Phaeacidiphilus oryzae TH49: one gene and its partners. The protein of the gene in region 1 interacts with the protein of each later gene in a pairwise test. Links are inferred from orthologs where the notes say so. Each region holds a gene or a part of one and is shown in the gene's direction. Other genes may lie near its edges.

Evidence for each region.
Region 2: the proteins of rplA (region 1) and thrS interact in binary tests that used the Escherichia coli proteins (3 or more experiments, as listed by UniProt). The link is inferred for Phaeacidiphilus oryzae TH49 from one-to-one orthologs.
Region 3: the proteins of rplA (region 1) and BS73_RS21690 interact in binary tests that used the Escherichia coli proteins (3 or more experiments, as listed by UniProt). The link is inferred for Phaeacidiphilus oryzae TH49 from one-to-one orthologs.

The regions. Positions count from the first base shown.
Region 1 is NZ_JQMQ01000005.1:4,232,125-4,241,968, forward strand. Bases 6,594-9,405 are described here. They hold rplA (50S ribosomal protein L1), read left to right. Parts: upstream 6,594-7,544; coding sequence 7,545-8,267; downstream 8,268-9,405. Other genes in these bases: BS73_RS22590 (hypothetical protein), read left to right, coding at 6,594-6,857; rplK (50S ribosomal protein L11), read left to right, coding at 7,027-7,461; BS73_RS34940 (LolA-like protein), read left to right, coding at 8,419-9,195. In the rest of the region: BS73_RS22560 (UDP-N-acetylmuramate dehydrogenase), read left to right, coding at 1-727; BS73_RS22565 (adenosine deaminase), read right to left, coding at 814-1,890; BS73_RS22570 (pyridoxal phosphate-dependent aminotransferase), read right to left, coding at 2,025-3,272; preprotein translocase subunit SecE, read left to right, coding at 3,636-3,935; transcription termination/antitermination protein NusG, read left to right, coding at 4,161-5,078; more of BS73_RS22590, read left to right, coding at 5,172-6,593; rplJ (50S ribosomal protein L10), read left to right, coding at 9,538-9,844. UniProt on the Escherichia coli protein: One of the primary rRNA binding proteins, it binds very close to the 3'-end of the 23S rRNA. Forms part of the L1 stalk. It is often not seen in high-resolution crystal structures, but can be seen in cryo_EM and 3D reconstruction models.
Region 2 is NZ_JQMQ01000005.1:964,819-974,817, reverse strand. The notes cover bases 3,733-6,699. They hold thrS (threonine--tRNA ligase), read left to right. Parts: upstream 3,733-4,211; coding sequence 4,212-6,188; downstream 6,189-6,699. Other genes in these bases: BS73_RS08700 (HIT family protein), read left to right, coding at 6,254-6,699; BS73_RS08710 (hypothetical protein), read left to right, coding at 3,733-3,931. Outside these bases: BS73_RS08730 (SsgA family sporulation/cell division regulator), read left to right, coding at 487-900; BS73_RS08720 (exonuclease domain-containing protein), read right to left, coding at 1,217-1,981; BS73_RS08715 (DUF4365 domain-containing protein), read left to right, coding at 2,139-2,693; more of BS73_RS08710, read left to right, coding at 2,735-3,732; more of BS73_RS08700, read left to right, coding at 6,700-6,817; BS73_RS08695 (TetR/AcrR family transcriptional regulator), read left to right, coding at 6,869-7,456; BS73_RS08690 (acyl-CoA dehydrogenase family protein), read left to right, coding at 7,580-8,746; BS73_RS08685 (3-hydroxyacyl-CoA dehydrogenase), read left to right, coding at 8,783-9,550; BS73_RS08680 (crotonase/enoyl-CoA hydratase family protein), read left to right, coding at 9,591-9,999. UniProt on the Escherichia coli protein: Catalyzes the attachment of threonine to tRNA(Thr) in a two-step reaction: L-threonine is first activated by ATP to form Thr-AMP and then transferred to the acceptor end of tRNA(Thr). The rate-limiting step is amino acid activation in the presence of tRNA.
Region 3 is NZ_JQMQ01000005.1:4,034,820-4,044,511, reverse strand. Bases 1,023-3,682 are described here. They hold BS73_RS21690 (cold-shock protein), read left to right. Parts: upstream 1,023-2,080; coding sequence 2,081-2,284; downstream 2,285-3,682. Other genes in these bases: BS73_RS21685 (sacsin N-terminal ATP-binding-like domain-containing protein), read right to left, coding at 2,357-3,682; BS73_RS21695 (menaquinone biosynthetic enzyme MqnA/MqnD family protein), read right to left, coding at 1,023-1,712. Outside these bases: mqnC (cyclic dehypoxanthinyl futalosine synthase), read right to left, coding at 1-664; more of BS73_RS21695, read right to left, coding at 834-1,022; more of BS73_RS21685, read right to left, coding at 3,683-5,674; BS73_RS21680 (DUF3027 domain-containing protein), read right to left, coding at 5,787-6,686; BS73_RS21675 (MFS transporter), read left to right, coding at 6,909-8,342; BS73_RS34920 (hypothetical protein), read left to right, coding at 8,386-8,919; BS73_RS21665 (futalosine hydrolase), read left to right, coding at 8,927-9,652; BS73_RS21660 (1,4-dihydroxy-6-naphthoate synthase), read left to right, coding at 9,665-9,692.

The DNA.
Region 1 (9,844 bases):
CATCCCCGGCTCGGCCGGCGCCACCCCCGTGCAGAACGTCGGCGCCTACGGCCAGGAGGTCTCCTCCACCATCACCTCGGTCGTCGCCTACGACCGCCGCGGCGGCGAGACCGTCACCCTCTCCAACGCCGACTGCCGCTTCGCCTACCGCGACTCCGTCTTCAAGGCGCACCCGGAGCGCTATGTGGTCCTCCGCGTCCGCTTCTCCCTCGCCGACGCCGACGGCCTCTCCGCCCCGGTCCGCTACGCCGAGCTCGCCCGCACCCTGGGCGTCGAGCCCGGCGAGCGCGCCCCCCTGGCCGCCGTCCGGGACGCGGTGCTCAAGCTGCGCGCCGGCAAGGGCATGGTCCTGGACCCGGAGGACCACGACACCTGGTCCGCGGGCTCCTTCTTCACCAACCCGATCCTCACCGAGGCCGAGTTCGAGGCCTTCCGCGCCCGCGTCCACGACCGTCTCGGCCCCGACGCCGAGCCCCCCGCGTACCCCGCGGAGGGCGGCCGCACCAAGACCTCCGCCGCCTGGCTGATCGACAGGTCCGGCTTCACCAAGGGCTACGGCACCGGCCCGGCCCGCATCTCCAGCAAGCACACCCTGGCGCTGACCAACCGCGGCTCGGCGACCACCGCTGACCTCCTCGCCCTGGCCCGCGAGGTCCGCGCCGGCGTCCAGGAGGCCTTCGGCGTCCGCCTCACCAACGAGCCGGTCCTGGTCGACACGGCCCTCTGAGGGGCCCGGCGCGGCCCGCGGCCGGCCGTGTCACCCCAGCACGGCCGTGTCACCCCAGCTCGGCCGTGTCACCCCAGCCTGCCGCTTCACCGCACCCCGGCCCCGACCCCCCGGTCCGGCTCGCCCGCCGGGGCGGGCAGCGGCCCGGACGCCAGCCAGGCGTCCACCTCCGCCAGCAGCCGCCCCCGCCGCTCCTCCGGCATCCGCGCCCCGCGCAACGAATGCCGTGCCAGCTCGGCCAGCTCCTCGTCCGAGAACCCCAGGCGCTCCCGGGCCAGCCGGTACTGCGCGGCCAGCCGCGACCCGAAGAGCAGCGGATCGTCGGCTCCCAGCGCGATCCGCACCCCCGCCTCGAAGAGCCGCCGCAGCGGGACGTCCTCCGGCCTCTCGTAGACGCCGAGCGCCACGTTCGACGCCGGGCACACCTCGCAGACCACCCCCTCCGCCGCCAGCCGCGCCATCAGCCGCGGGTCCTCGGCCGCCCGTACGCCGTGCCCGACCCGGCCCGCGCCCAGATCGTCCAGGCAGTCCCGCACGCTGGAGGGCCCGGCCAGTTCCCCGCCGTGCGGAGCGGCCAGCAGCCCGCCCTCCCGGGCGATCGCGAAGGCCCGGTCGAAGTCCCGGGCCAGCCCCCGCCGTTCGTCGTTGGAGAGGCCGAAGCCGATCACCCCGCGGTCGGCGAACCGCACCGCCAGCCGGGCCAGGGTCCGCGCGTCCAGCGGGTGCTTCATCCGGTTCGCCGCCACCAGCACCCGGATCCCGACCCCGGTCGCCGCCTCCGCCTCGGCCACCGCGTCCAGGATCAGCTCCAGCGTCGGCGTCAGCCCGCCGAGCCGGGGCGCGTACGAGGTCGGGTCGACCTGGATCTCCAACCACCGCGAGCCGTCCGCGAGTTCGTCCTCCGCGACCTCGTGCACCAGCCGCCGGATGTCCTCCTCGTCCCGCAGCACCGACCGCGCCGTGTCGTAGAGCCGCTGGAATCGGAACCAGCCCCGCTCGTCCGTCGCCCGCAGCTGCGGCGGCGTCTCCGAGACCAGCGCCTCGGGCAGGTGGAGGCCGTGTTTCGCGGCCAGCTCGTGGAGAGTGGCCGGCCGCATCGCACCCGTGAAGTGGAGGTGGAGATGGGCCTTGGGCAGTAGCCGGACGTCACGCTGGTGCTCCATCGGCCGATGATCGCGCATCGCGCCCCGCCGTGGAAACCGTTTCCCTCCGGCCGCCCGATCGAGTGATCCCCGCCCGGCACGCCGACGGCCCGCCACCCCCTGGGGTGACGGGCCGTCGAATCACCGCACCGAGGTCAGTCGGTGGCCTCGGCGAGCAGCTTCTGGATCCGGGAGACGCCCTCCACCAGGTCGTCGTCGCCCAGCGCGTAGGAGAGCCGCAGGTAGCCGGGGGTGCCGAAGGCCTCGCCCGGCACCACCGCGACCTCCACCTCGTCCAGGATCACCTCGGCCAGCTCGGCCGAGGTCCGCGGGCGCTTCCCGCGGATCTCCTTGCCCAGCACGCCCTTGACCGACGGGTACGCGTAGAACGCGCCCTCCGGCTCGGGGCAGACGAAGCCGGGGATCTCGTTGAGCATCCGCACGATGGTCCGGCGCCGCCGGTCGAAGGCGGTCTTCATCTCCTCGACGGCGGAGAGGTCGCCGGTGACCGCGGCCAGCGCGGCCCGCTGCGCCACGTTGTTCACGTTGGAGGTGGCGTGCGACTGCAGGTTCTGGGCGGCCTTGACCACGTCCTTCGGGCCGATCACCCACCCGACCCGCCAGCCGGTCATGGCGTAGGTCTTGGCCACGCCGTTCACCACGATGCACTTCTCGGCCAGCTCCGGCACCAGCACCGGGAGCGAGGTGAACTTCGCGTCCCCGTAGACCAGGTGCTCGTAGATCTCGTCGGTGAGCACCCACAGCCCGTGCTCCGCCGCCCACTGCCCGATCGCCCGCGCCTCGTCCTCGGTGTACACCGAGCCGGTCGGGTTGGACGGCGAGACGAAGAGCACCACCTTGGTGTTCTCGGTCCGCGCGGCCTCCAGCTGCTCCACCGTCACCTTGTAGCCGGTGGTCTCGTCCGCGACCACGTCCACCGGGACGCCGCCGGCCAGCCGGATCGACTCCGGGTAGGTGGTCCAGTACGGGGCCGGGACGATCACCTCGTCGCCCTCGTCCAGGATCGCCGCGAAGGCCTCGTAGATGGCCTGCTTGCCGCCGTTGGTCACCAGCACCTGGGCCGGCTCGACCCGGTAGCCCGAGTCGCGGAGCGTCTTGTCCGCGATCGCCTGCTTCAGCTCCGGGAGCCCCCCGGCCGGCGTATAGCGGTGGTTCTTCGGGTCGGTGCAGGCCTCGACGGCCGCCTGGACGATGTATTCCGGAGTGGGGAAGTCCGGTTCCCCGGCGCCGAAGCCGATCACCGGGCGCCCGGCCGCCTTCAGCGCCTTGGCCTTGGCGTCGACGGCCAGGGTGGCGGACTCGGCGATGGCTCCGACGCGGGCCGACACGCGACGGTCGGCAGGGCGGACGGAAGGGTCAGGGGTGGGTGCTGCTGCGCTCATAGCAAGCATGCTCCCAGACGCCGCAGCGGGGCTGCACGGAGGTTTCCCGGACGGGTCACCGTCGGGCGCCCCGCCGGCCCTTCACCCCGCCGAGTGGCTACAGGTTCGACTCCGACCCCCATCAACCTCTACACTCACTCGTGGTTCGACGCACAACACGCCTGCCACCGACGCCGGTGGATGAGGTAGGTTGTTCGTCGAGCGGAGCCGAAGCGTCGGTTCCGAAGGGCTATAGCTCAATTGGTAGAGCACCGGTCTCCAAAACCGGCGGTTGGGGGTTCAAGTCCCTCTGGCCCTGCTGATCGCACTCGCGAGGTCGCGCCCTGCGGTCCTCGTCAGGTACCCGGATTCAGGTGAGGACGAGTGACGGAGACAGTGGGCTCCACCGCGACGCCTGAGCGTGGTCGGCCGGAGAGCGACGACAAGCGCAGTGCCCCCCCGCGTCGCAAGCGCTCCCGGAAGAGCGAGCGCAAGGGATTCTTCGCGCGGGCCGCCCGCTTCTATCGCCAGATCATCTCCGAGCTCCGCAAGGTCGTCTGGCCCACCCGCAACGAACTGGTGACGTACACCTCGGTCGTCATCGTCTTCGTCGTGATCATCATGGCGGTCGTCTACGGCCTGGACTACGGCTTCTCCAAGCTCTCTTTCCTGGTCTTCGGCTGAGTTCCGCGCCGATCGGCGCAGCACCCGCCCGACGCTCACGCTACCGTTGTGACGGTACCGTTGTGCCTCCGAGTGCTGACGTGCGCCTGCGGAGGACGCCGACGGCGCGGAACCCGTTACACCCTTCATCTCCAGGAAGAAGCAGCCACAGTGTCTGAGTCCCCCCTGTACGACGACGGCGAGGCCCCCGAGGCTGGCGAGGCCGTCGAGTCGGCCGAGGCTCTGCTGGGGGAGCAGGACGCGCAGCCCAGCGACGCCGAGCAGATCGTCGACGCCGTCGACGGCACCGACGAGACCGAGGGCGCCGAGGACGAGGTCCAGGCGGCCGACGAGGCCCAGGCCGGCGTCCCCGCCGAGGAGGAGGCCCTCTCCGTCGTCTCCGACGAGCAGGCCGAGTCCGTCGAGGAGACCGACGAGGCCGAGGCCGGCGACGCCGAGGCCGACGCGGACACCGAGGCCGACGCGGACACCGAGGCCGGCGCGGACACCGAGGCCGGCGACGCCGAGGCAGCGGCGGACGCCGAGGAGGCCGAGGACGAGGACCCGGTCGCCACCTTCCGCGAGGAGCTCCGCCGCGCTCCCGGCGAGTGGTACGTGATCCACACCTACGCCGGCTACGAGAACCGCGTGAAGGCCAACCTGGAGCAGCGGGCGGTCTCGCTGAACGTCGAGGACTACATCTACCAGGCCGAGGTGCCGCAGGAAGAGGTCGTCCAGATCAAGAACGGCGACCGCAAGACCATCCGCCAGAACAAGCTCCCCGGCTACGTCCTGGTGCGGATGGACCTCACCAACGAGTCCTGGGGCGTCGTCCGCAACACCCCCGGCGTGACGGGCTTCGTCGGCAACGCCTACGACCCGTACCCGCTGACTCTGGACGAGGTCGTCAAGATGCTCGCCCCCGAGGTCGAGGCCAAGGCGGCCAAGGAGGCCGGCAAGCCCTCCCCGGTCCGCCCCTCCGAGGTGCAGGTCCTGGACTTCGAGGTCGGCGACTCGGTCACCGTCACCGACGGCCCCTTCGCCACCCTCCAGGCGACCATCAACGAGATCAACCCGGACTCCAAGAAGGTCAAGGGCCTGGTCGAGATCTTCGGCCGGGAGACCCCGGTCGAGCTCTCCTTCGACCAGATCCAGAAGAACTGACCTCCGCTTCGGTCCCGACTCTTCCGCCCGGCCCCGCCCAGCCCCACGCTGGTGCGGGGCCGCCGCGTCTCCCCGGCGGCGGGGGAGCGCGCGATGGAACGGCTCACCACTGACGGTCTCGTCCTGCTGCTGCACCGCGCGGCGTGCGCGCCGCTCGACCTGGAGGCCGGGCTGCGGCTGCGCGGCGCGCCCCTCTTCATGGGACCCACGGACGACATGGGCGGCCCGCCGCCGCGGTTCCCCCGCTGGATCGTCGAGCACGACCCGGTCGGCCGCGCGATCCCGCCGCACCCCCGGTCCAGCCACTGGCGGATACGGGCCACCCCGGACGGCGCACTCCGTGCCACGCCGCTCTCCGCCCCCGCCGCCGACGCCTTCCAGGCGGAGCTCGCGCAGTACGCGGCGGACCGCCTCCTCGCCCCCGGCTGGCTGCTGACCGGGCACGACCTCGCCGTCGAGGGCCCCACCGAGGTGCTGGGCGGCCGCCGCGCCTGGCGGGCGACGGCGAGCGCCGACTTCCCGCCCGACCGGCTGGACCTCCTCCTCGACGCCGAACTCGGCATCCTGCTGCGCCTGGACCGCTACCGCACCGACGAGCCGGTCCCCTACGAGACGGGGGCGATCACCTCCCTCGACCTCGACGTCGACCTCGCCCCCGAGCCGGCGCCGCCCGCGCCTGCCGGCGTCCCGCCGACGACCGGTCCGCCGTCCGGCCCGGGGCCCGCCGCGATGCCGGCCTGGATGCTGGCCTCCGGCGTCGGCAGGGCGGTCCGCAACCTGCTGGGCGGCCACCGCCCGCACGAGCGCTGGACGGGGCACCGCGGGGAGGCCCGGTCCGCCGCCCCCGAGGAGCCGGACGGGGAGCCCTGGTTCGACCCGGCCGAGGACGCGCTGCCGCCACTGACCGGTGGTGTCCCGTCGGAGGACGCCCTGCCCGGCATGCTCTACCGCGCCGGCCGCGGCGCGCACCGCCTTACCGCGACGGCCCACCTGTGGACCGACGAGCGTCCCGGCGAAGCCGAGTTCGCCGAGGAGCCGCCGATGCCGCCCGGCCTGCGGCCCGACGTCGAACGGATACTGGCGGCGCTGCCCGGCCGGGGGCACCGGGTGCTGCGCCTGCGGATAGCCGACCGGACCCGCTACCGGCTCGACCTCCTCACCGCCCCCGGCCCGGAGGCCGGCCCCGATCTGGAGGCCGGCCCCGCCGCGGGGCCGGCTGCGGAGCCCGAGACGGAACCCGACGCGGCGGCCTGCGACGGCGAGCGGTACTACCGCCTCGGCGGCGGCCGGCTCCTCGTCATGCCGGCCCTGCCGCTGACGGACCTCCGCCTCAGACCCCTCCTCGACCCCTCCTGGCTGCTGGCCGAGCACCGCTGCGCCCCCCTCGGCTGGGTCTCGTTCGGCGGCCGCCGGACACTCCGGCTGACGGCTTCCCCCGGCCCCCGCGACCCCGGCGGCGAGGAGATCGAGGCCCTCCTCGACCCGGAGCTCGGGGTCCTCCTGCGGCTGACCGCCCGCACCACCCCGGACGGCGAGCCGGCCTACCGCTACGAACTGCGCGAGGCCGCTCCGCTGCCCGCGGAGGAGGCCCGCGAGGCCGAGGACTTCCGGATCACGGCCCCGCCCGGAACCCGTACCGTGGAGCTGCCGGCACCCGGCCCCGCCCCGGCGCCCGTCGAAGCCCTCGCCGAGGCGGCCACCTGGGCCGTCGGCGGAGCCGTCGTGCTGGCTCGGCTGCTGCGCCGGAGGCCCGGCCCCCGGCCGCCCGCGGAAGGCTGATTTCAGGGCGGAAGCCACTTCGGGCTATGCTGGCCCGATGTGTGTGCTGCCTGGCCTGGCTCTCTGAGCCGAGCGACCCGGCGAGCCGCACGGAAATCCAAGGCCCCGCCGCCCGCGCTGACGCGCGTCCGCGGCGGGCGCACCTCTCGTAAGGACCCGGAGAGAGAGCATGCCTCCCAAGAAGAAGAAGGTCACTGGGCTGATCAAGCTCCAGATCAACGCCGGTGCGGCCAACCCCGCCCCGCCCGTTGGTCCGGCGCTCGGCCAGCACGGCGTCAACATCATGGAGTTCTGCAAGGCCTACAACGCCGCGACCGAGTCGCAGCGTGGCATGGTCGTGCCGGTGGAGATCACGGTCTACGAGGACCGCTCCTTCACCTTCATCACCAAGACCCCGCCGGCCGCGAAGCTGATCCTCAAGGCCGCGGGCGTGGAGAAGGGCTCCGGCGAGCCGCACACGACCAAGGTCGCGAAGCTGACCCGCGACCAGGTCCGTGAGATCGCCACGACCAAGATGCCCGACCTGAACGCCAACGACCTGGACGCCGCGGAGAAGATCATCGCCGGCACCGCCCGGTCGATGGGCGTCACCGTCGAGGGCTGACCGAACCCACTTCGGATCACAGTGGTAGGGCCTCGCGCGGCCCGTAGCCACCACGGCTCCCCAGAACTGACACAGGAGTAGAAGTGAAGCGCACCAAGGCCCAGAAGGCCGCCGAGGAGAAGATCGACCGCGAGCGGATCTACGCCCCGCTCGAGGCCATCCGCCTCGCCAAGGACGTCGCCTCGACCAAGTTCGACCAGACCGTCGAGGTCGCCATGCGCCTGGGTGTCGACCCGCGCAAGGCCGACCAGATGGTCCGCAGCACCGTGAACCTCCCGCACGGCACCGGTAAGACCGCCCGGGTCCTGGTCTTCGCGACCGGTGACCGTGCCGCGGCCGCGGAGGCTGCGGGCGCCGACATCGTCGGCGCCGACGAGCTGATCGACGAGGTCTCGAAGGGCCGCCTGGACTTCGACGCCGTCGTCGCCACCCCGGACCTGATGGGCAAGGTCGGCCGCCTGGGCCGCGTGCTCGGTCCGCGTGGCCTGATGCCGAACCCGAAGACCGGCACCGTGACCCCGGACGTCGCCAAGGCCGTCAACGAGATCAAGGGCGGCAAGATCGAGTTCCGGGTCGACCGGCACTCGAACCTCCACTTCATCATCGGCAAGGCGTCCTTCGACACCGAGAAGCTGGTGGAGAACTACGCCGCGGCGCTGGACGAGGTCCTCCGGGCCAAGCCGTCCGCCGCCAAGGGCCGGTACATCAAGAAGGTGACCGTCAGCACCACCATGGGCCCGGGCATCCCGGTCGACCCGAACCGCACCCGCAACCTCCTCGTCGAGGAGGACCCCGCGGCCGTGTGACCTGACCCGGTCACCGCACAGCGGTAGTGCCCTCGTCCCCGTTTGTGGGGACGGGGGCACTTCTTCTTCACCGGTCCCGACTACCACTGGTGTACCGTCTGCTCCCGTCCGTAACCGAGGCAGCACCTTCACCAGACGCGGGGGGACCACCATGGCCCGAATCCGAATCGCCTGCACCGCCCTGATCACCGCGGCCGCGGTGGCCGGCCTGGGCGCCTGCCAGTCCAAGACCGACGCCAAGGCCGGCTCGGCCGACAACGCGAGCGCGAGCCCGAGCGCCGGCGCCGGCGCCCAGTCGAGCGGGGCCACCGCCACCGACGCCCTGGCCGCGGTCGGCAAGAGCACCTCCGGCTACCGGTCGGTGCACATGAAGGCGGTCAGCTCGATCGGCACCACCAGGACCACCATCGACGGCAAGGTGGCCTGGAACCCGCTGGCCGAGGACGTCACCACCTCCGTGCCCGGCCTCGGCGCCAACGGGATGCACATGCTCCTCTCCGGGACCACCGCCTGGGCCCAGGTCGGCGGCAAGTGGACCAAGATGGACATGTCCAAGATGCTCGGCGGCGGCTCGTCCAGCTCGCAGGACCCGGCCTCGATGGTCCAGCTGCTGGTGAACACGGGCGACGTGAAGAAGGTCGGGCAGGAGACCGTGGACGGGGTCTCGGCCACCCACTGGGCCGGCACCGTGGACGTCCAGCGGATGGCGGCCCGCTCCAGCCTCCCGTCGGGCGTCAAGAAGATGCTGGACACCGCCGCCCAGCAGGGCCTCCGCACCGAGGCGGTGGACCTCTGGGCGGACGCCAGGGACCTTCCCGTGCGGGTCCACACCAGCGCCCAGACCAAGCAGGGCGCGGTGGTCTCCACCATCGACTACACCGACTACAGCACCGCCCCGCTGAAGATCACCCCGCCCGCCGCGGGCTGATCCGACAGGTCCTTCCACCGGCGATTTGCCCGCGGGCCGCGCCGTCCCGTAATCTCGGACGAGCCAAAGACCGCTGGTCGTCATCATGCCCGGATCCTCGTGGTTCGAGCGAAGGTGATCGAAGGTTCCGCGCAGACTTCTGCGGCGGGCGGCCCGCGCAGGTGGAATGGAGAACTTCTCGCTCCAGGGCGTCCTCTGACGCCATGTCGAGCGAATCGAGCCCCGTGCCCCTGCGCCGGGGCTCTTGTCGTTCGGGGACGCGCTTCCATCCCGCGGTGATGGCACAGCAGGTCGACGGAATGGTCGGCCACGCATCGACATCACGGAAGGAGGCGTAAGCCTATGGCGAGGCCCGACAAGGCTGCCGCTGTCGCCGAGCTGACGGACAAGTTCCGTACCTCGAACGCGGCCGTGCTGACCGAGTACACCGGACTTTCCGTGGCGCAGCTGAAGACGCTGCGTCGCTCGCTCGGTGAGAACGCCCAGTACGCCGTGGTGAAGAACACGCTGACCAAGATCGCCGCCAACGAGGCGGGGATCACCGAGCTGGACGCCCTCTTCCAGGGGTCGACCGCTGCCGCCTTCATCACCGGTGACCCGGTGGAGTCGGCCAAGGCTCTGCGTGACTTCGCCAAGGAGAACCCCGCCC
Region 2 (9,999 bases), 3.3 Mb from region 1 along the record:
GGGGAGCGACTCTACTCGTCGCCGCGCCCCGGAAAACGCCCGCGGGCCCGGTCCGGATGGTTCGGAACGGGCCCGCGGTTCTGTGGGCGATACTGGGATCGAACCAGTGACCTCTTCGGTGTGAACGAAGCGCTCTCCCGCTGAGCTAATCGCCCGGGCGCAGAAAGAACACTACCGCATTCCCGGCGGTGCTCCGCACACCCTTCCCGGTGCCGGGTCCGGTTCCCCCGACCGTCATCCGGTCCTCGCCGTCCGAGGGTTTCGCGCCCCGGGCCACCCCGTTCGGCCCTCTTCGAGTGGCCGAAACCTGACGGGTCGTGAGTCGCTAGCCGATGTGCTCGGGACGGGTGGGACTGATGAGCCGTAAGAGGTACCAGGAGGGGATTTATCCGGACAGACGGGTTTACACCGGGCCCTCCGGTGGGATGGTCCGTTCGCCGACGTGCGATTCCCCGAGCGCACACTGAGCGAAAGGCCCTGGCGCTTATGAACACCACGGTCAGCTGCGAGCTGCACCTGCGCCTCATCGTGTCGAGCGAATCGTCCCTGCCCGTTCCCGCGGGCCTGCGCTACGACACGGCCGACCCCTATGCGGTGCATGCGACCTTCCACACCGGTGCGGACGAAACCGTCGAGTGGGTGTTCGCCCGCGATCTCCTGGCCGAGGGACTGCACCGGCCGACCGGAACCGGCGACGTCCGGGTCTGGCCGTCCCGCAGTCACGGCCAGGGAGTCGTCTGCATCGCGCTGAGCTCCCCGGAGGGCGAGGCACTGCTGGAGGCGCCGGCGCGGGCGCTGGAATCCTTCCTCAAGAGGACTGATGCCGCGGTACCACCCGGCACCGAGCACCGTCACTTCGACCTGGACCGCGAGCTCTCGCACATCCTTGCCGAGAACTGACGCGGCGGGTCGTCCGACTCGGGGGGACGACCCGATCCCTACCCACCGCTGACCGCCACGACCGGGTCAGGGGGCCTCGACCGCCGCCGTGCGCACGCACGGCGGCGGTTGCTGTCTGCGGGCGAAGCGAATTGCCGCTGGTCACAAGGATGCTGTACTGTCTTGCCCGTTCCCGGGCGATTAGCTCAGCGGGAGAGCGCTTCGTTCACACCGAAGAGGTCACTGGTTCGATCCCAGTATCGCCCACGCCGCGGAAGACCCCCTCCGTCCACCGGAGGGGGCCTTCGCCGTTCCGGGGGCGGGGGCTGACGCCGGCTCAGGCCGCCTCGGGCAGCTCCGTGCGCAGCGGCCAGGCCGGGTCCACCCGCTCCGGGTTGCCGCTGCGGGAGAACCAGGCCTCCAGCCCGCGAGCCTGCGCCGCATGCCAGACGGCCTGCCGCAGATGCAGCTCGGCGGCGTTCAACTCGCCTATCCGCCCGGCGAATCGCCGTCCTATCTCGCGGACCAGCAGCAGCGAGGCGGTGGCGTCGGCCGCCGCGTCGTGGGCGCCCTCCAGGCTGACCCCGTAGTGGGCGCAGAGGTCGGTGAGGGTGCGGCGGCCGCGCCGGTAGCGGTCCAGATGCTTGTCCAGCACCCGGGGGTCGAGCACCAGCAGGGGCGCGTCGTCGGTGTACGCGGAGAGCGGGACGCCGCGGTGCCTGCGCAGCTCGCGGTCCATCAGCGTCAGGTCGTACGGGGCGTTCATCACCACCAGCGGGGTGCCGGTGCGGGCCGTGCCGGCCAGCGCCCGGGCGAGATCGTGGAGGGCCAGACCCGGGGCGTGGCCGCGGCTGCGGACCTGGGCGTCGGTGATCCCGTGCACCGCGGTGGCCTGGGCGGGGATCGGGACGCCCGGGTCCACCAGCCAGCAGCGGGCCGCGGTGGGCGCGTCCGGCGCGGACTGGGTGACCAGCGCGGCCGAGACCACCCGGTCCCGCTCCACGTCCACGCCGGTGGTCTCGGTGTCGAACGCCGCCAGCGGCCCGTCGAACCACGCGGCGGACTGGTGGGGGATCTCCGTCGTCAGGGGCCCCTCGGCCATCCCGGTTCTCCTTCGCCCGATCCGGTCGTCACGGAGAGGTGATACCCCACTACTCTTCGTCGCCAATCCCGGTTTCGGGCCCGGGAGTCCGGGAGATGAAGCAGGTGACGGCCCGCCCGACCCCGAGGGGCGGCGCAGTCGCGGGGAGTCGGCAGCCATGGCGCTCACACAGCCCGAGCCAGTCCCCTCGGGACGGCCGGTCAGGGGCGAGCTCGCGGTCACCACCTGCATGGAGACCTACCAGGTGGGATACCTCCATGCGGTCGCGGCCGCCGCCGGCTGCACCCTCGCCCAGCCCTTCCCGGACAACGGCGTCGACTGGCACATCAGCCACGCCTCTCGGCTGCACAGCGCGGACGACGAGGCCACGATCAAGGTCCAGCTCAAGTGCACCTACCAGACCCCGCCCGAACCGCCGGGACCGTCCTTCCCGTTCACGATCGACAACGATCAGCTGCGCAAGCTGGCCCATCCGCGGGTCGCCGTCCACAAGATCCTGGTGGTGATGCTGGTGCCGCGGGACACCGGGTCGTGGGTGGAGATCCACGGGGACCGGATCGTGCTGCGGCACTCCTGCTACTGGGTCAACCTGGCCGGCGTGCCGGTGACCGGAAAGCGCAGGACGAATGTCCGAATACCTACGGACCAGGTCTTCGACGACCGCGCGCTCTGCGCGATGATGGCGCGAGTGGGGGCCGGGGGCCGACCGTGAGCGGCCGCCCCTGTCCGTGGCGAGGGAGGGTGTGACGGCCCATGCGGAGCGAACCCGGACGGCGAGGCCCAGGCAGGTTCGGCGGGCAGGGGCTCCCGCTGCCCGACCCCGGGCGGATCGATCCGGCCGTCCTCAGCACGCTTCTCGCGCGCTACGGCTGGGTGCGCCGCGGCGGCGCCGCCGGCCGCTACGCCCGCTGGACCCCGCCGGACGACCAGGAGCCCGACACCAGCCTGCTGGTCCCCGCGCACCGCGCCTTCGACGACGCCGTGGAACTGGTCGAGGAGGCGGTGGCCGGACTGCACAGGTCCGGGCATCCGTCCGCCCCGCAGATCCTCGCGGCACTGGCCGTGCCGGGCGACGAGATCCGCTGGAGGCGCGAACTGCCCGGCACCGGCGAGGCGCTGAGCTGGCCGGCGGAGGACGGGCTGCGCTCGGCGGCCTGCGCGATGCTGTCCGCGGCGGCCAAGGCCGGGCGGGTCCGGGCCGCGTACTTCGGCTCCCGGCTGGACGACTACGCGAGCGAGTTCCTGGAGCATGTGCTGGTGGTGGCGCCCGGTACCGGAGCGGGGCTGCTCACCGCGTACACCCCGGCGCCGGAGGCGAGGCCGGCCGCGACCACGCTGGTGCGGGCGCTGGAGGCGGTCCGGGACGCGGTGGACTACCGGCGGGCGACCGGGAGGCTGGACGCCTTCGACAGCGCGGTGCGGGTCGGCGTCAGCCGCGAGCTGGTCGAGTCGGTGCGGCGGCTGGTGCTGGGCGCGGAGGGAGCGGAGGTGACGCTGGCCTGGTCACCCGAGGTGGGGGTGCCGCGCGGCTTCGGGAACCGGCCGCTGCGGCTGGAGTTCTCGCCGGGGGACCTGCCGGCGCTGGAGGAGGCCGGGCAGCGGCTCGAACACAGCGAGCCGGCGGTGGAGGTGCTGATCACCGGCGCGGTGGTGCGGCTGAAGCGGCCGGCGACCGGGGGCCCCGGGACGGTGCGGCTGCGGGTGCTGGCCGGAGTGGACGTCGACGAGATCCGCGTCCAGTTGGAGGAGGACGACTATCTGGCGGCGGTGCGCGCGCATCTCGACGGCGTGCCGGTGCGGCTGGCGGGCCGGCTGGAACGCAAGGGCGGCTTCCGCCGGCTGAGCCAGCCGAGAGACCTGACGATCGTCCGCCTGGACGCGGCGGAGCGGGACCGCCTGCTGAAGTCCCTCACGGGGGGCCGCACGCCCCCCGCCACGGACCCCGACTGACCGGCGCCGCCCGCGCGCTACGGCGCCGCACTCGGCAGCGGCGGACTGCCTGGCCGGGCGCGCGGTTCCGCGCGCCCCGGAATTCGCTGCGCGCGATCCCGCGGCCGCTCGGCGGGGTCCGGGGCGGCGGCCCCGGGTGCCGGGCGGCGGCAGCAGCATCGGAGCGGGAACCGCTGAGGCGGGAGATATGCGTGCGCGGGGGACGCCGCGAGGTCGGTACCATCGGTCGCGCAGCGAGTTCGCTGCCCAGCGTGGAAGTACGAGTAGTCAGGAGAGTCCGGTGGCGGACGTCCGTGTGATCATCAGTCGCGAACCCGATCGGGAAGAGCGCGTGGTGACCACGGGCACTACGGCCGCCGACCTCTTCCCGGAGAAGTCGGTCGTCGCCGCCCGCGTCGGCGGCGAGCTGAAGGACCTCGCGTACCAGCCGAAGGACGGCGACGTCGTCGAGCCGGTGGAGATCACCAGCCAGGACGGCCTCAACATCCTGCGGCACTCCACCGCCCATGTGATGGCCCAGGCCGTCCAGGAGATCTTCCCGGAGGCCAAGCTCGGCATCGGCCCGCCGATCAAGGACGGCTTCTACTACGACTTCGACGTCGCCGAGCCCTTCACCCCGGAGGACCTCAAGGCCGTCGAGAAGAAGATGACCGAGATCGTCAAGCGCGGCCAGCGGTTCTCCCGCCGGGTCGTCACCGACGAGGAGGCCCGCGCCGAGCTCGCCGCCGAGCCGTACAAGCTGGAGCTGATCGGGCTCAAGGGCTCGGCCGCCAACGCGGACGACGGCGCGGACGTCGAGGTCGGCTCCGGCGAGCTGACCATCTACGACAACCTGGACCCGAAGACCGGCGAGCTGTGCTGGAAGGACCTCTGCCGGGGTCCGCACCTGCCTTCCACCCGGATCCCGGCCTTCCGGCTGATGCGCTCGGCTGCCGCGTACTGGCGGGGCAGCGAGAAGAACCCGCAGCTGCAGCGGATCTACGGCACCGCCTGGCCGACCAAGGACGAGCTCAAGGGGTACCTGGACTTCCTCGCCGAGGCGGAGAAGCGCGACCACCGCAAGCTCGGCGCGGAGCTTGACCTGTTCTCCTTCCCGGAGGAGCTCGGCCCCGGCCTGGCGGTCTTCCACCCCAAGGGCGGGATCATCCGCAAGGAGATGGAGCAGTACTCCCGCAAGCGGCACGAAGAGGGCGGGTACGAGTTCGTCAACACCCCGCACATCACCAAGGAGCACCTCTTCGAGATCTCCGGGCACCTCCCGCACTACGCGGAGGGGAACTATCCGCCGATCGAGGTCGACGGGCAGAACTACCGCCTGAAGGCGATGAACTGCCCGATGCACAACCTGATCTTCAAGGCCCGGGGCCGTTCGTACCGTGAACTGCCGCTGCGGCTCTTCGAGTTCGGCACGGTGTACCGGTACGAGAAGTCCGGGGTGGTGCACGGCCTGACCCGCTCCCGCGGGTTCACCCAGGACGACTCGCACATCTACTGCACCAAGGAGCAGATGCCGGACGAGCTGGACGCGCTGCTGACCTTCGTGCTGGACCTGCTGCGGGACTACGGCCTGAACGACTTCGAGCTGGAGCTGTCCACCCGGGACCCGGAGTCGGACAAGTTCATCGGCTCGGACGAGGCCTGGGAGGAGGCCACCGAGGCGCTCCGCCAGGCGGCCGAGAAGCAGGGCCTGCCGCTGGTGCCGGACCCGGGCGGGGCGGCCTTCTACGGCCCGAAGATCTCCGTCCAGGCGAGGGACGCGATCGGCCGGTCCTGGCAGATGTCGACCATCCAGGTGGACTTCAACCAGCCGGCCCGGTTCGGCCTGGAGTACACCGCGGCGGACGGCTCGCGGCAGCAGCCGGTGATGATCCACCGGGCGCTCTTCGGCTCGATCGAGCGCTTCTTCGGCGTGCTGATCGAGCACTACGCGGGCGCGATGCCGCCGTGGCTGGCCCCGGTGCAGGCGGTCGGCATCCCGATCGGCGACGCCCACGTCCCGTACCTGGAGGAGTTCGCGGCGAAGGCGCGCGAGCGCGGGCTGCGGGTCGAGGTGGACGCGTCCTCGGACCGGATGCAGAAGAAGATCCGCACCCAGCAGAAGCAGAAGGTGCCGTTCATGGTCATCGTCGGTGACGAGGACATGAGCGCCGGCACCGTCTCCTTCCGCTACCGCGACGGCTCGCAGAAGAACGGTGTCGCGCAGGAGGACGCGCTGGCCGAGATCGCCGACGCGGTCGCCCGGCGTGCGCAGGTCTGACGCTCCGTCAGGTCGTTCGGAAACCTGAACAAGGGGCGGGCCCACGGGGCCCGTCCCTTGCGCTTATGCTGATCAGCATGACCAACGAGGAGTCGGTGCTGCAGGAAGGCGCGGGAGAGCCGGACGGTTTCGGGCGTCTGTGGACCCCTCACCGCATGGCCTACATCAAGGGCGAGAACAAGCCCACCGGGCCGGCGGCCGGGGACGGCTGCCCGTTCTGCACCATCCCCTCGATGAGCGACGAGGACGGCCTGATCGTCCGCCGCGGCGAGCACGCCTTCGTGGTCCTCAACCTGTACCCGTACAACAGCGGCCATGTGATGGCGGTGCCCTACCGGCACGTCGCCGACTACACCGAGCTGACCGCGGTGGAGACCGCGGAGGTCGCCGAGCTGACCAAGCAGGCGATGACCGCGCTGCGGGCCGCCTCCGGGGCGCACGGCTTCAATATCGGGATGAACCAGGGAGCGGTGGCCGGTGCCGGCATCGCCGCCCACCTCCACCAGCACGTGGTGCCGCGGTGGGGCGGGGACACCAACTTCATGCCGGTGGTGGGCCGCACCAAGGTGCTGCCGCAGCTCCTCGCGGACACCCGGAAGACGCTGGCCGAGGCCTGGCCCGAGGACTAGTCCGGTCAGGTAGCCCGGCCAAGCGGCCGAACGATCGTTAAGCTGTTCTCCATGCGACCCACCGGCCACCAGGCCCTGCTCGACGCCGCCCGCACCGAGTTCGCCGAGCGCGGCTTCACCGGCACGTCCGTGCGGGACATCGCGCGTCGGGCGGGGATGAGCCTGTCCGCGATGTACCACTACTACTCCGGCAAGGACGAGCTGCTGGCCGCCCTGGTCGAGGAGAGCTCGGACGCCTTCTTCGCGGCCTGCCGCAGCGCCCTGGCCGAGGCCGGGGAGGAGCCGGGGGAGCGGCTGTCCGCCATGGTCGCGGCCACCGTCCGGTACCGGGCCGAGCGCCGGGTGGAGAGCCAGCTGCTGATCGCGGAGTGGCGGCACCTCTCCGAGGAGCGCCGGGAGGCGGCCCGCAAGCGGCAGCACGACGGCACCGCGCTCTTCCAGGAGATCATCGAGGACGGGGTGGCGCAGGGCGTCTTCCGTACGCCGTATCCGGACGACGCGCGCCGGAGTGTGATCGCGATGTGCAATGCCATCGCCCAGTGGTACCGCGTGGAGGGAGAGCTCTCCGTGGACGAACTGGCCTCCCGGTACGTGGAGTTGGCGCTGGTGCTGGTGGAGTGGCGGCCGGTCCGGCGGTAGCGGCCGGTGCGGTCGCCGCGGGCGCGGGGCCGGCGGCGTCACCATGGACAGGCGGGCTTCGGCGCGTTAGCTTAACGATCGTTCGAGTGGTAGTGATCGCCGCCGATGAGAGGTGCCGCGCCCGTGCGCCGAGCGATATTCACCGAGGAACACGAGGCCTACCGGGCCATGCTGCGCGAGTTCATCGCGAAGGAGGTCGTACCGGTCTACCCCGAGTGGGAGCAGCTGGGACATCCGCCGAAGGAGTTCTACCGGCGCCTGGGCGAGCTCGGCGTGCTGGGACTCCAGATCCCCGAGGAGTACGGCGGGGGCGGCGAGCCCTCGTTCAGCTACGCGGCCGTCACCATCGAGGAGACCAGCCGGGCGGCCGTCACCTTCGGTACCTGGTCGGTGCACTCCACCGTCAACCTGCCGTACATCCTGAGGTTCGCCGACGCCGGGCAGAAGGCCCGCTGGCTGCCAGGGATGGCCTCCGGCGAGCTGATGACCTGCATCGCGATGACCGAGCCCGGTACCGGCTCCGACCTCGCCAACATCCAGACCCGGGCGGAGCGCTCGGCGGACGGCTCCTACTACACCCTCAACGGGGCGAAGACCTTCATCACCGGCGGCGTGCTGGCCGATCTGGCGCTGGTGGTCTGCCGGACCTCGCCGGCCACCCCCGAGGACCGGCGGGCCGGGCTCTCCCTCCTGGTCGTGGACACCAGGAGCGAGGGCTACGCGGTCGGCCGCAAGCTGGAGAAGATCGGGCTGTTCGCCAACGACACCGCCGAGCTCTCCTTCACCGACGTCCGGGTGCCGGCCGAGAACCTCCTCGGCGAGGAGGGCAGGGGCTTCTCCTACCTCACCCACAACCTCCCGCAGGAGCGGCTGTCCATCGCGCTGGGCGGCGCCGCCGCGGCCGAGTCCGCCGTCCGCTTCGCCACCGACTACGTCAACCAGCGGCTGGTCTTCGGCAGACCGGTGGCCGGTTTCCAGAACACCAAGTTCGTGCTGGCCGAGTGCGACACCGAGGCGACCGCCGCCCGGCTGATGGCGGACCGGGCGCTGGAACTCCACGACCAGGGCGAGCTGGGGGTCGCGGACGCCGCCCGGGCGAAGCTGTTCTGCACGGAGACCGCGGGCCGGGTCATCGACAGGTGCCTCCAGCTGCACGGCGGCTACGGCTACATGCGCGAGTACCCGATCGCCCGCCTCTACGCCGACACCCGGGTCTCCCGGATCTTCGGCGGCACCAACGAGGTGATGAAGACCATCATCGCCAAGTCCCTCGGCCTCGCCGGCCGCTGAGCACCGCCCGTTCCCTCCACTCCGAAAGGTTTCTCCATGCGTATCGAAGGCGCCTCCGCGCTGATCACCGGCGGGGCCTCCGGGCTCGGCCTGGCCACCGCCAGGAGGCTGCTGGCCGGTGGCGCGGCCCGGGTCGTGCTGCTCGACCTGCCCTCCTCGGAGGGCGCCCAGGTGGCGAAGGAACTGGGCGAGCGCGCGGTCTTCGCGCCCGGCGACGTCACCAGCGAGGAGGACGTCCAGCGCGCGGTCGACCTGGCGGCCGAGGGCGCCCCGCTGCGGATCACCGTCAACTGCGCCGGCATCGGCAGCGGACCGGCCCGTACGGTCGGCAGGCAGGGGCCGTACCCGCTGGACCGGTTCGCCAAGGTGGTCACGGTCAACCTGATCGGCACCTTCAACGTGATCCGGCTGGCGGCCGCGCGGATGGTGGAGAACGAGCCGGTGGACGGGGACCGCGGGGTCGTGGTCAACACCGCCTCGGTGGCCGCCTTCGACGGCCAGATCGGCCAGTGCGCGTACTCCGCCTCCAAGGGCGGCATCGTCGGGATGACCCTGCCGATCGCCCGCGATCTGGCCGGCCGGGCGGTCCGGGTGGTCACCATCGCCCCCGGCACCTTCGACACCCCGCTGCTCGGCAAGGCCCCCGAGGAGGTCCGGGCCTCGCTCGGCAGGCAGGTCCCGCATCCGAGCCGGCTGGGCGACCCCGCCGAGTTCGCCGCGCTGGCCGCGCACATCGTCGAGAACGGGATGCTCAACGGAGAGGTGATCCGCCTCGACGGCGCCATCCGGATGGCCCCGAAGTAGGCCGGGCCCTCCCGAGCAGCGCCAAGAAGGAAGAGAGACAGTGACCGACGCAGTTCTGACCGAGTACGCCGACGGCGTCGCCGTCGTCACCCTCAACCGGCCGCGGGCCCGCAACGCGGCCAACCTGGAGATGTCCGAGGGCGTGGCCGCCGCGATGGAGGAGCTGGACAAGCGCGACGACCTGGTCGTGGGCGTTCTCACCGGGGCCGAGGGGACGTTCTGCTCCGGGATGGACCTCAAGGCCTTTCTGGCCGGGGAGCGCCCGGTGGTCTCCGGGCGGGGCTTCCTCGGCCTGGTCCAGGCCCCGCCGAAGAAGCCGCTGATCGCGGCCGTCGAGGGGTACGCCCTGGCCGGCGGCTGCGAGGCGGTGCTCGCCTGCGACCTGGTGGTGGCCGCCGAGAACGCGAAGTTCGGCATCCCCGAGGTGAAGCGCGGGCTGCTCGCCGCCG
Region 3 (9,692 bases), 200 kb from region 1 along the record:
CCATCAGCATGGTGGAGGTGGACTCGACGCCCAGGTTGTGGGCGGTCTCCATGATCTCCAGCCAGCGCTCGCCGGACTCCTTGAGCGGGGCGATGGCGTTGCGCGCCCGGGCGGGCAGCAGCTCGGCCCCGGCGCCGGCGAACGAGTCGAGCCCGGCGGCGTGGATCCGCCGGATCGCCTCCTCGATGGTCACTCCCGAGACCTTCGCCATGTGCTCGACCTCGGAGGCCCCCAGCGAGTGGATCACCAGCTGCGGGTACGCGGCCTTGATGGCCGAGAAGGCCCGCTCGTAGTACTCGACGCCGTAGTCCGGGTGGTGGCCGCCCTGGAACATGATCTGCGTCCCGCCGAGCTCCACCGTCTCGCCGCAGCGGCGCAGGATCTCGTCCAGATCCCGCGACCAGCCCTTCTCGCTCTTCGGCGGGGCGTAGAACGCGCAGAACTTGCACGCCGTCACGCAGACGTTCGTGTAGTTGATGTTCCGCTCGATGATGTAGGTGGCGATGTGCTCGGTCCCCGCGTACCGGCGCCGGCGCGCGGCGTCCGCCGCCCGCCCCAGCGAGTGGAGCGGCGCGTTGCGGTACAGGTCGAGCGCCTGCTCGGGGGAGAGCCTGCCACCGGCGAATGCGATATCCAGAGCTTCGGCGGTCTCGGCGTTCACCACGGCGATCGATCCCTTCTCCTGCACTGCGTCGGACGTGTCGAATCGACCGAGCCAGCCTACGCCAGCCGGTCCGCCGGTCTCGGGCAGGCCGCCGCCCGGCCCGGGGGCGGGCACCGGCCCGCCGCCGGGCGCGGACTGCGGCATCGCGGCCGGTGACCCGGCCGCCGCCTCAGCCGGGGAGGAGGGAGATCTCCAGCTCGGGGGCGAAGCCCGAGTCCGCGGCCACCCGGCGGGCGAACTCGCGGATGCCGGCGAGCTGCCGGTCGCCGAAGGAGAAGTCCAGGGCCTTGGTGTAGTAGCGGCGGAAGGTCTCCTCGTCGAAGGCCTCCCAGCGGGCGGCCTGCTCGCAGACCTTGTCCACCTCGGCCATGGAGAGGTCCCGGGACTCCAGGAAGGCCCGGTGCACCTCCCGCACCGCGTGCGGGTTGGCGGCCAGGTACTCCTTGCGGGCGGCCCAGACCGCGAAGACGAACGGCAGCCCGGTCCACTCCTTCCACATCTCACCCAGGTCGTGGACCTGCAGGCCCAACTCGGGCGCCTGGTGGAGGGAGGCGCGCAGCGCGGCGTCGCCGATCACCACCGCGGCGTCCGCCTCCTGCATCATCACCGGCAGGTCGGGCGGGCAGGTGAAGTACTCGGGGTGGACCCCCTCGCGCTCCTCCAGCAGCAGCTGGGCCAGCCGGACGGAGGTCCGCGAGGTGGAGCCGAGGGCGACCCGCCGCCCGTCCAGCTCGTTCAACGGCAGCTGGCTGACGATCAGGCAGGACATCACCGGCCCGTCGCTGCCCACCGCGATGTCCGGCAGCACGACCAGGTCGTCGGCGTGCTTCAGGTACTCCAGGCAGGAGATCGGGCCGATGTCCAGGTCCCCGTCGGCCAGCAGGTCGTTCAGCCGGTCCGGAGTGTCCTTGGTGAGGTCCAGGTCGAGCAGGCTGCCGGTGCGCGCCAGACCCCAGTAGATGGGCAGGCAGTTGAGGAACTGGATGTGCCCGACCCGGGGGCGCTTCCCCGGTGTATGCGGGACGTGAGCTTCGTGAGAAATGTCCACCCCCGCAGGCTAGCCCCAGCCCCCGGCACGGCCCCTGCGCACCCCCGGCACGACTCCGGTTCGACCCGGGTTCAGGCCGGGTTCAGCGCCGGTACGACTCCGGCACGGCCCCCTCACCGCCCCGACACGCCGGAGCGCTTTTCCTGATCCAGTCCCTGGTCGTCCGGGGGTCCGCGTGCTACGGTTGACCGCAGTTGCAGTTTGATTTCCCTTGCAGTACGTGGAGCCTGCGGAGCATGTGACCGCGGGCTTCTCTTGGTTTTCAGAGCTTTTGTTTCAGAAGGACTGAAGGCGGCGGGGCGATCAGCGCAGCGGACCCAGGGCGCCGCGAAGTGCGGTGTCCATTCGTCCCTCGCAAGGAGAACGGTATGGCGACCGGAACCGTCAAGTGGTTCAACGCCGAGAAGGGCTTCGGCTTCATCGCCCAGGACGGCGGCGGCCCCGACGTCTTCGTCCACTACTCCGCCATCAATGCGAACGGGTTCCGTTCGCTGGAGGAGAACCAGACCGTCGAGTTCGACGTGACCCAGGGCCCCAAGGGCCCGCAGGCGGAGAACGTCACCGCCGTCTGATTCCTCACCTCCACTGAGTGATCACCCCAAGGGGGCCCGCCGGACTCGTCCGGCGGGCCCCCTGCCTTCTCCTCACCCCTCGAAATCCCGTTCGGCGACCAACTCCTCGGACCGCCCCGGGTCGCCGATCGCGGTGAGCAGCTCGAAGCGGCGGACCCACTGGCCGGAGGCCCAGGCCAGCCCGGCCGCGAGCCCCTCCGGGGTGGCGGCGTGCAGCTCCTCGCCGTCCCACCGCCAGTCCACCGGGGCCTCCCCGCCGTCCACCCCCACGACCAGCAGCTCCTCGTGCTCCTCGTACTCCCCGGGGCAGTTCTCCGGCAGCAGCGCGCGGACCGCGGGCGGCACCGGCCGGCGGTCGCCCTCGGTCAGCACCCGCCCGCCGGCCACCTCGCTGGCCAGCGGCACCCGCAGCCGCTCGGCCAGCGCCCCGGCCAGTACGGGGGCGACCGGCAGCACCGGCACCCCGTCCAGCAGCTGCATCAGGTCCGGGGCGTCCGCGATCACCGCGAGCTCGGCGTCCACCACGGCGGTGCCCTCGGCCCGCCGCGGCTCGCCGTCCCCGGCGGCCGGCAGCGCCCGCACCTGGGCCGGCTCCCCGCCGATCGCCATCGCGTCCACCTGCGCCAGCGCCGAGTACAGGCCGTGCAGCTGCCGGTGGGTGACGACGCTCTGCGGGTCGGCCAGCCGCTCCAGCAGCTCGTCCGCGCCGAACGGCTCGGCCAGCAGCGCGGCCAGCGAGGTGCGCACCCCGAGGGCGTGGAGGAACTCCTCGTCCAGCGGGGTGCCGGCCTCCTCGTAGAGGCCGCGCAGCAGCGGGTCGGAGCCGGCCGCGCGCAGGCCCGCGGGGCGCCGCCCGTCCAGCACCGGGTGGTCCCGCAGCCACCAGGCGGTGTACGGCCGGACGCTGGTGCTCCCGCCGTCCGGCAGCCGCAGCACCACCGGCTCGGTCACCGCGTACCGCAGCGGCGGGACGGCCAGCATGGCCAGCGCCTCAGGCCAGGCCTCCTCGGCCACCAGGTCGAGGTCGCGCACGGCCGCCAGCTCGACGGCGACCGGCGGCACCTCGACCCCCTCCGGCCCGCCCGCGCCGCCGAGGCCGTCGCCCCGCGCCTCCAGGGTGTCCAGCACCTCCTCGGCCCACTCGGCGAGGCCGTCCGGGGACTCGTCGATCAGCCCGGTGGGCTCGCCGCCGGCGGCCCGGTCCGGCTCGGCGGTCGGGTCGAGACGCTCCAGGTCGTCCGGGTCCAGGACCGCCTCGGCGGCCCGCACCAGCACCGGCGCGGCGGCGACGCCCGCGGCGGCCAGCACCTCGCCGCCCCAGCGCTCCACCCACTCCTCGCCGACGAAAGCGGCGTCCTCCTCGTCCACCACCGCGCCCCACGGGCTGTCCGGCAGCACCAGTTCACCGGCCGGGGCCGGCTCGCCTTCCTCGTCCGAGAGCGCCAGCCGGGCCAGCCACGGGTACTCCCCGGGCCGCGCCCCGGCCGCGCGCACCACCCGGAGCACGGCGTCGGCCAGCTCCTCCGCCCGCTCCGGGTCGTCCTCGGCGATCTCCAGGCTGCGCTCCACGGCGGACCGCAGCTCGGGCGCGGCCAGCACCCCGGCGGGGACGGCCACCCCGGCGCCGAGGCGCTCCAGCAGCGGGTGGGCGGCCTCCGGGTGCACCACCCGCAGCCCCAGCCGGGCCAGATCGTCGGCGAGCGGGGTCTCGGCCGGATCGGCGCCCCACTCCGCCTCGGCGGCCGCTCCGGTCGCCGGGACCAGCACCCGCCGCGGCCCGGTCACGGTGCGCCCGTCGGCCAGCGGCACCGGGAGGGCGCCCAGCGGCTCCGGATCGGCCCCGGCCAGCGCCGCGTAGAGCAGCCGCCACCAGGAGGGCGGCCGGTCCAGACCGGAGAGCTGATCGACCACCTCGGCCAGCGGCAGCCGCCGTACGCCGAGGGTGCGCAGCTCCGGGCGGCGCTCCAGGCCGGCCGGCAGCATCCCCGGCAGCACGCTGGCCACCGCGGCCACCAGCTCCCGGTCCGCGCCCTGGAGGAGCACCGCCTCACCGGGCCGCAGCCCGATCGCCTCCGCGCCGTCCTCTTCGGGACCCTCGGGGCCCTCGGTGGGCCCGGCCGGCTCGGCGGCCGGCAGGAACGGCACCTCGGCGAGCCGCTCCAGCACCTGGGCGCGCAGCGCCCCGTCCAGCTCGCCCTTGCCCAGCGGGCCCGGCACCAGGTCGAGCGAGTCCACCCGCGGCCCGCGCTCCCGCACCAGCCTGGCGTACGCCTCGGCGGCCCTGGCCAGGACGAAGTCGGTCAGCGGCCCGCGGGCGACATGGCGCCGGGTGGAGTCCAGCGGCAGCGTCGCGATCAGCAGCGCGGGCAGTCCCAGCGGCTCGTCGCTCGGGGTGGGCGCATGCACCACGGGGGGCGTGCGGGGATTGCGCGGGCGCCCTGCCTCGTCCACCGGGACCGCCCAGGTCACCGACCACCAGGGGCGCAGCCGCTCCTCCACCGGCCGGTCCGCGAGCAGTCCGGACTCCAGCGAGCCGGAGTCGGCGACCACCTGCCAGCGGCTGCGGGTCGGCTCACCGTCCCCGACCTGCTCGGCGACCGCCACCTCGGTCGGCCCCTCGCCCTCGGGCCCCGCGGACTCCCGGCGCAGCACCCGCACCGGCCCGTCGTCGATCTCGACGACCACCTCGTCCAGCTGAGGCAGCGTCAGCAGCAGGGCGTCGTCTACCTCCTGGAGCAGCCGGCGGGCCAGGTCGCCGGCGGCGCCGTCGCGCAGCGGCAGCACCACCACGGTGTCGTAGCCGTCCGGCGGGGTGCCGCCGGCCGGCAGCGGCAGCCGCAGCAGCGGCACATGGCCGTCCCGGCGGCGCACCTCGTCCAGCAGCGTCCGGTCGCCCAGTCCCTCGATCGCGGCCCGGGCCTCGCCCATCGACCAGCGCACCCCGCCCGAGGTGCTGAGCACCGCCGGCTCGTCGCTCACCGCGAGGACGGCGGAGAAGCCGACGCCGAACCGGCCGACCGTGCCCTCGTCCCCGGCCCGCTTGGCCGAGGCCCGCAGCGTGGACAGCGACTCGACGCCGGAACCGTCCAGCGGGGCACCCGAGTTGGCCGCGGCCAGCACCCCGTCCCGGAGGGTCAGCCGCAGCCGGCCGGGGCGTCCGGCGCGGGCCGCCGCGTCCGCCGCGTTCTGGGCCAGCTCGACCACCAGGCGGTCCCGGTAGCCGCCGAGGGCCAGCTCCTCCTCGGCGTTCGCATCCTCCCGGAAGCGCGCCGGCGAGGCGGCCCAGGCCGCCAGGACTCGGTGCCGCAAGGCCCCCGTGTCGAAGACGTCCTCGGCCTCACCGACCGCGCCTACGGCGTTCTCCGGGCTTCCGACGATCCGCGGTTCCACTCGACTCGGCCTCCTGCTCGGACCCCTATGGTCCCGCGCATTCTTCCGTGTCCGCGACAGATCCCGTCACACCGCCCCGAACGCGGCGGCGCCTAGCGCCTTGCCGAAGGCCTCAGGAGTGGCCCAGCTCCTCCGGCGGGGCGCCCGCCTCGACCGAGCCGCCGCCGTTTCCGCCGCCCCGCAGCGCCATCGGATCCACCCGCAGCTCGTCCAGGATCGGCTCGGCGGGCTGCGGGGCCGTCGGCATCACCGCCGCCTCCGAGTGCCCGCCGCAGCCGAAGCCCAGCGACACGACCCGCCCGTCCGCCGGGCTGTACTCGTTGGCGCACACCCCGAAGGCCTGCCCCAGCACACCGCCCACCGGCATCAGGAAGCCGCAGCTGGAGCAGGAGGCCGGCGCGGCCTGCGCCATCGGGCTGTGCGGCCCGTGCTCCTTCTCCCAGCGGTCGGCGGCCAGATGCAGCCCGTACCGGGAGAGCACCCGGGGGCGTCCGAGCCCGAGCTCCGAGGCGACGTCCGCGACCGTGCCGCGGGCGCTCTCGCTGAGCTCCAGCTCCTCGGGGACGAACGCCTCGGCGCTGGTCTCCTCGGTGGCCGCGGCGGAACCGGCCGCGGGCGCCGGCCGCCCCTCGTCGCTCCCGGTCCAGCCCGGTTCCAGACGGGGGTCGTCGGCCGGGGTGGGCAGCAGGTCGCCGGGGCCGAGGTCGCCCGGGAGCAGCCGCTCGCTCCACGGCACCCACTGCGGGGCGATCAGCGCGTCCGCCCCGGGCAGCAGGACGATCTCGTCCACGGTGACGTTCTTGGCGCGGGAGGCGCGGGCCACCGTGACCGCCCAGCGCCAGCCGCGGTAGGCGAGCTCGGCGCAGGCGAAGTAGTGGGTGACGACGCGGTCGCCGTCCACCTCCAGGCCCTGGTGCTCGCCCACCGAGTCGGCCCCGGCCGACTCCACCGCGGCCCTGCGGGCCAGCTCTACGGCTTCGGCACACAGCCGGTCAGGGGTACGGCTTCGCATCGCAGGACTCACAGGATCGATTCTCTCCCAATCCAAGTCTTCAGACACCGGTGTCAGGGGCGCCGCTGCCGCGCGGCCGTACGGCGCTCGGCCCGGGACTCGTACACCATTCTGCGGGACGTTCCGAGCGCCTCCAACCACCCCGGTACCTGACGAACGCTATCGTCCCGCCGTTGGCCCGGACAGTACCCGGCATCCGCGCCGCTCCGGCAGGATGGCAGTGTGGCGGACGAGGACCGTACTCCGAACCGCCCGGACGCCCCGCCACCCGAGGGCGCGGCAAGGGGCTTCCGGGAGGGTGCCAGGCGCGCCGTCGCGGCCGCGGCGGTGGGCACCGGCAAGGCCGCGGGGGCGACCGGGCGCCGGATCAGAAAGGCCACCTCGGCCGGGGGAGCCGGCGAGTCCGGACTCGCCCATCTGATCGAACTCCACGCGGTGAACTCGGCCGGCGACATGCTGATCACCGTCGCCCTCGCCTCCACCATCTTCTTCTCCGTGCCCACCGGCCAGGCCCGCGACCGGGTGGCCCTCTACCTGCTGGTGACGATGGCGCCGTTCGTCCTGCTGGCCCCGGTGATCGGCCCGCTGCTGGACCGGCTGCCGTCCGGTCGGCGGGCCGCGATGGCCACCGCCATGCTGGCCCGGGCGATGCTCGCCTGGACGATGGCCGGCTCGATCCGCACCGGTGGCCTGGAACTCTATCCGGAGGCGCTGGGCGTCCTGGTCTCCTCCAAGGCGTACGGGGTGGTGCGCAGCGTGGTCGTGCCCCGGCTTCGCCCCGAGGGGGTGACGCTGGTCAAGGCGAACTCACGGGTGACACTGGCCGGGCTGATCGCCACCGCCCTGGCCGGCGGACTGGGCGGGGCGCTGCACTTCATCGGGCCGGACTGGCCGCTGCGCGCCGCCTTCCTGGTCTTCGTGGCCGGCGCCGTCCTCTCCTTCTCCCTCCCCCACCAGGTGGACAGCCCCGACCTCCGCGCCGAGCAGCCGTCCGGGCCGCGTCCGCCGCGCGAGCCGCTCCTCGCCCGCCTCCGCCGCAGCTGGCGGGAGGCCGGCCCGGCGGTGCGGCTGGCGGTCCGGGCGGAGGGCTCGCTGCGTGCCCTCTCCGGCTTCCTCACCTTCTTCTTCGCCTTCCTGCTGCGGGAGCACCCGGTCGGCGGGCTGCCCAGCGCGCTGGCCCTGGCGCTGGCCGCCGGGGCGCTGGGGGCGGGCAACATGGTGGGCACGGTGATCGGCTCCTGGCTGCGCAGCCGCGGGCCGGAGCTGACCGTCACCGCGATGCTGGCCGCCGCGGCGGCCGCGCTCACCGCCGCCACCCTCTGGTACCTGCCGCTCACCGTGGTGCTGGCGGCCGGCGTGGCCGGCATCGCCCAGTCGCTCGGCAAGGTCGCGCTGGACGCGCTGATCCAGCGGGACGTCCCGGAGCGGATCCGCACCTCCGCGTTCGCCCGTTCGGAGACCCTGATGCAACTCGGCTGGGTGCTCGGCGGCGGACTGGGCATCGTCCTGCCGCTGATCGGCCGCCTGGGCACCGGCACCGCGGCCGCGCTGCTGATCGCCTGCCTGCTGCTCACCCTCCGCAGCCTCCGCCGGATGCCGCGGCCGCCGCACCCCGCCCGGGGGACCGTGGGCCGGGCGGCGGAGGACACGGCCTGACCCGCCGTCCGACGGAACGATCTCTACAGGTAGCCTTCGGCTCATGAGCCTTAGCCGTCCTGCCATCGCCCTGGGGGCCCTCGTCGTCGTGGGCTGCGCCATCGCCGCGGGCACGTCCGCTGCCAACGCCTCCAGCATCACCAAGCCCCAGCCGCTGGCCACGGTCACCGTGGGCAAGGGCTTCAAGACCGCCGAGCCGACCTGCTACAACGACGGCAAGCCGCTGTCCGACGCGCAGGTCAAGCTCTGCCAGACGAAGGCCCTCTCCGCGGCCTCCCAGGGCAAGCTGCCGTCCATCAACGTCCGCAGCAACGACATGGTGTCGGTCGGCCTGGACGAGACCATGGCGGGCCACGGCTGGGACGCCTTCACCGACGGCGGCGACTCCTCCACCACGGGCTCCGGCCAGGCGGTCCTCTCCGGCTGGACCAGGTCGACCACCTTCTCCGGCCAGGTCCGCGCCACCCAGGTGATGTCCAGCTCGAAGGCCAAGACCCTGCTGACCGTCGTCTCGATGGACCAGGGCAACAAGGCCTACGGCGTCTGGTACTACGAGCTCGACAACAAGAGCCTCTGATCCCGCCGTGCGCCTGCTGGTCGTGACCGCGGTCCCGGTCGAGGCGGACGCGGTGCTCAGGGGCGTCCCCGGGGCCGAGGAGGACGCCGCACCGGTCGAGGTTCCGCTGCCCGGCGGACGCACCCTCCGCCGCCGCTGGCCGGTCGACGTGCTGGCCGCGGGCGTGGGCCCGGCCGCCGCCGCGGCGGCCACCGCCACCGCGCTGGCCGTCGGCGGCGACGGGTACGCGCTGGCCGTCTCCTCCGGCATCGCCGGCGGCTTCGCGCCGCGGGCCGCGATGGGGGCGGCCGTGGTCGCGGACGGCATCGTCGCCGCGGACCTGGGCGCGGAGGCCCCGGAGGCTCCCGGGGGCTTCGCCGACGTCGCCGCGCTCGGCTTCGGCCGGATCCGGCATGAGACCGCGCATGTGGCGCTCATCACCGGCGCGCTGCGGGCCGCCGGGCTGCCGGTCAGCGCCGGCCCGGTGCTCACCGTCTCGACCACCACCGGCACCGCCGCCCGCGCCGCCGAGCTGACCGGTCGTCACCCGGAGGCGGTGGCCGAGGCCATGGAGGGCTTCGGGGTGGCCGAGGCGGCGGCCCCCTTCGGCATCCCCGTCCAGGAGCTGCGTACGGTGTCCAATGCGGTGGGTCCGCGGGACCGGTCGTCCTGGGTGATCGGCGACGCGCTCGCCGCGCTGGAGCGCGTCTACGCCGCGCTGCCGTACCCCGCGCTACTGCACCCGAAGGCCTGAAGGAGCGTCCCCATGGCACCGCTGACCATCGCCTACTCGC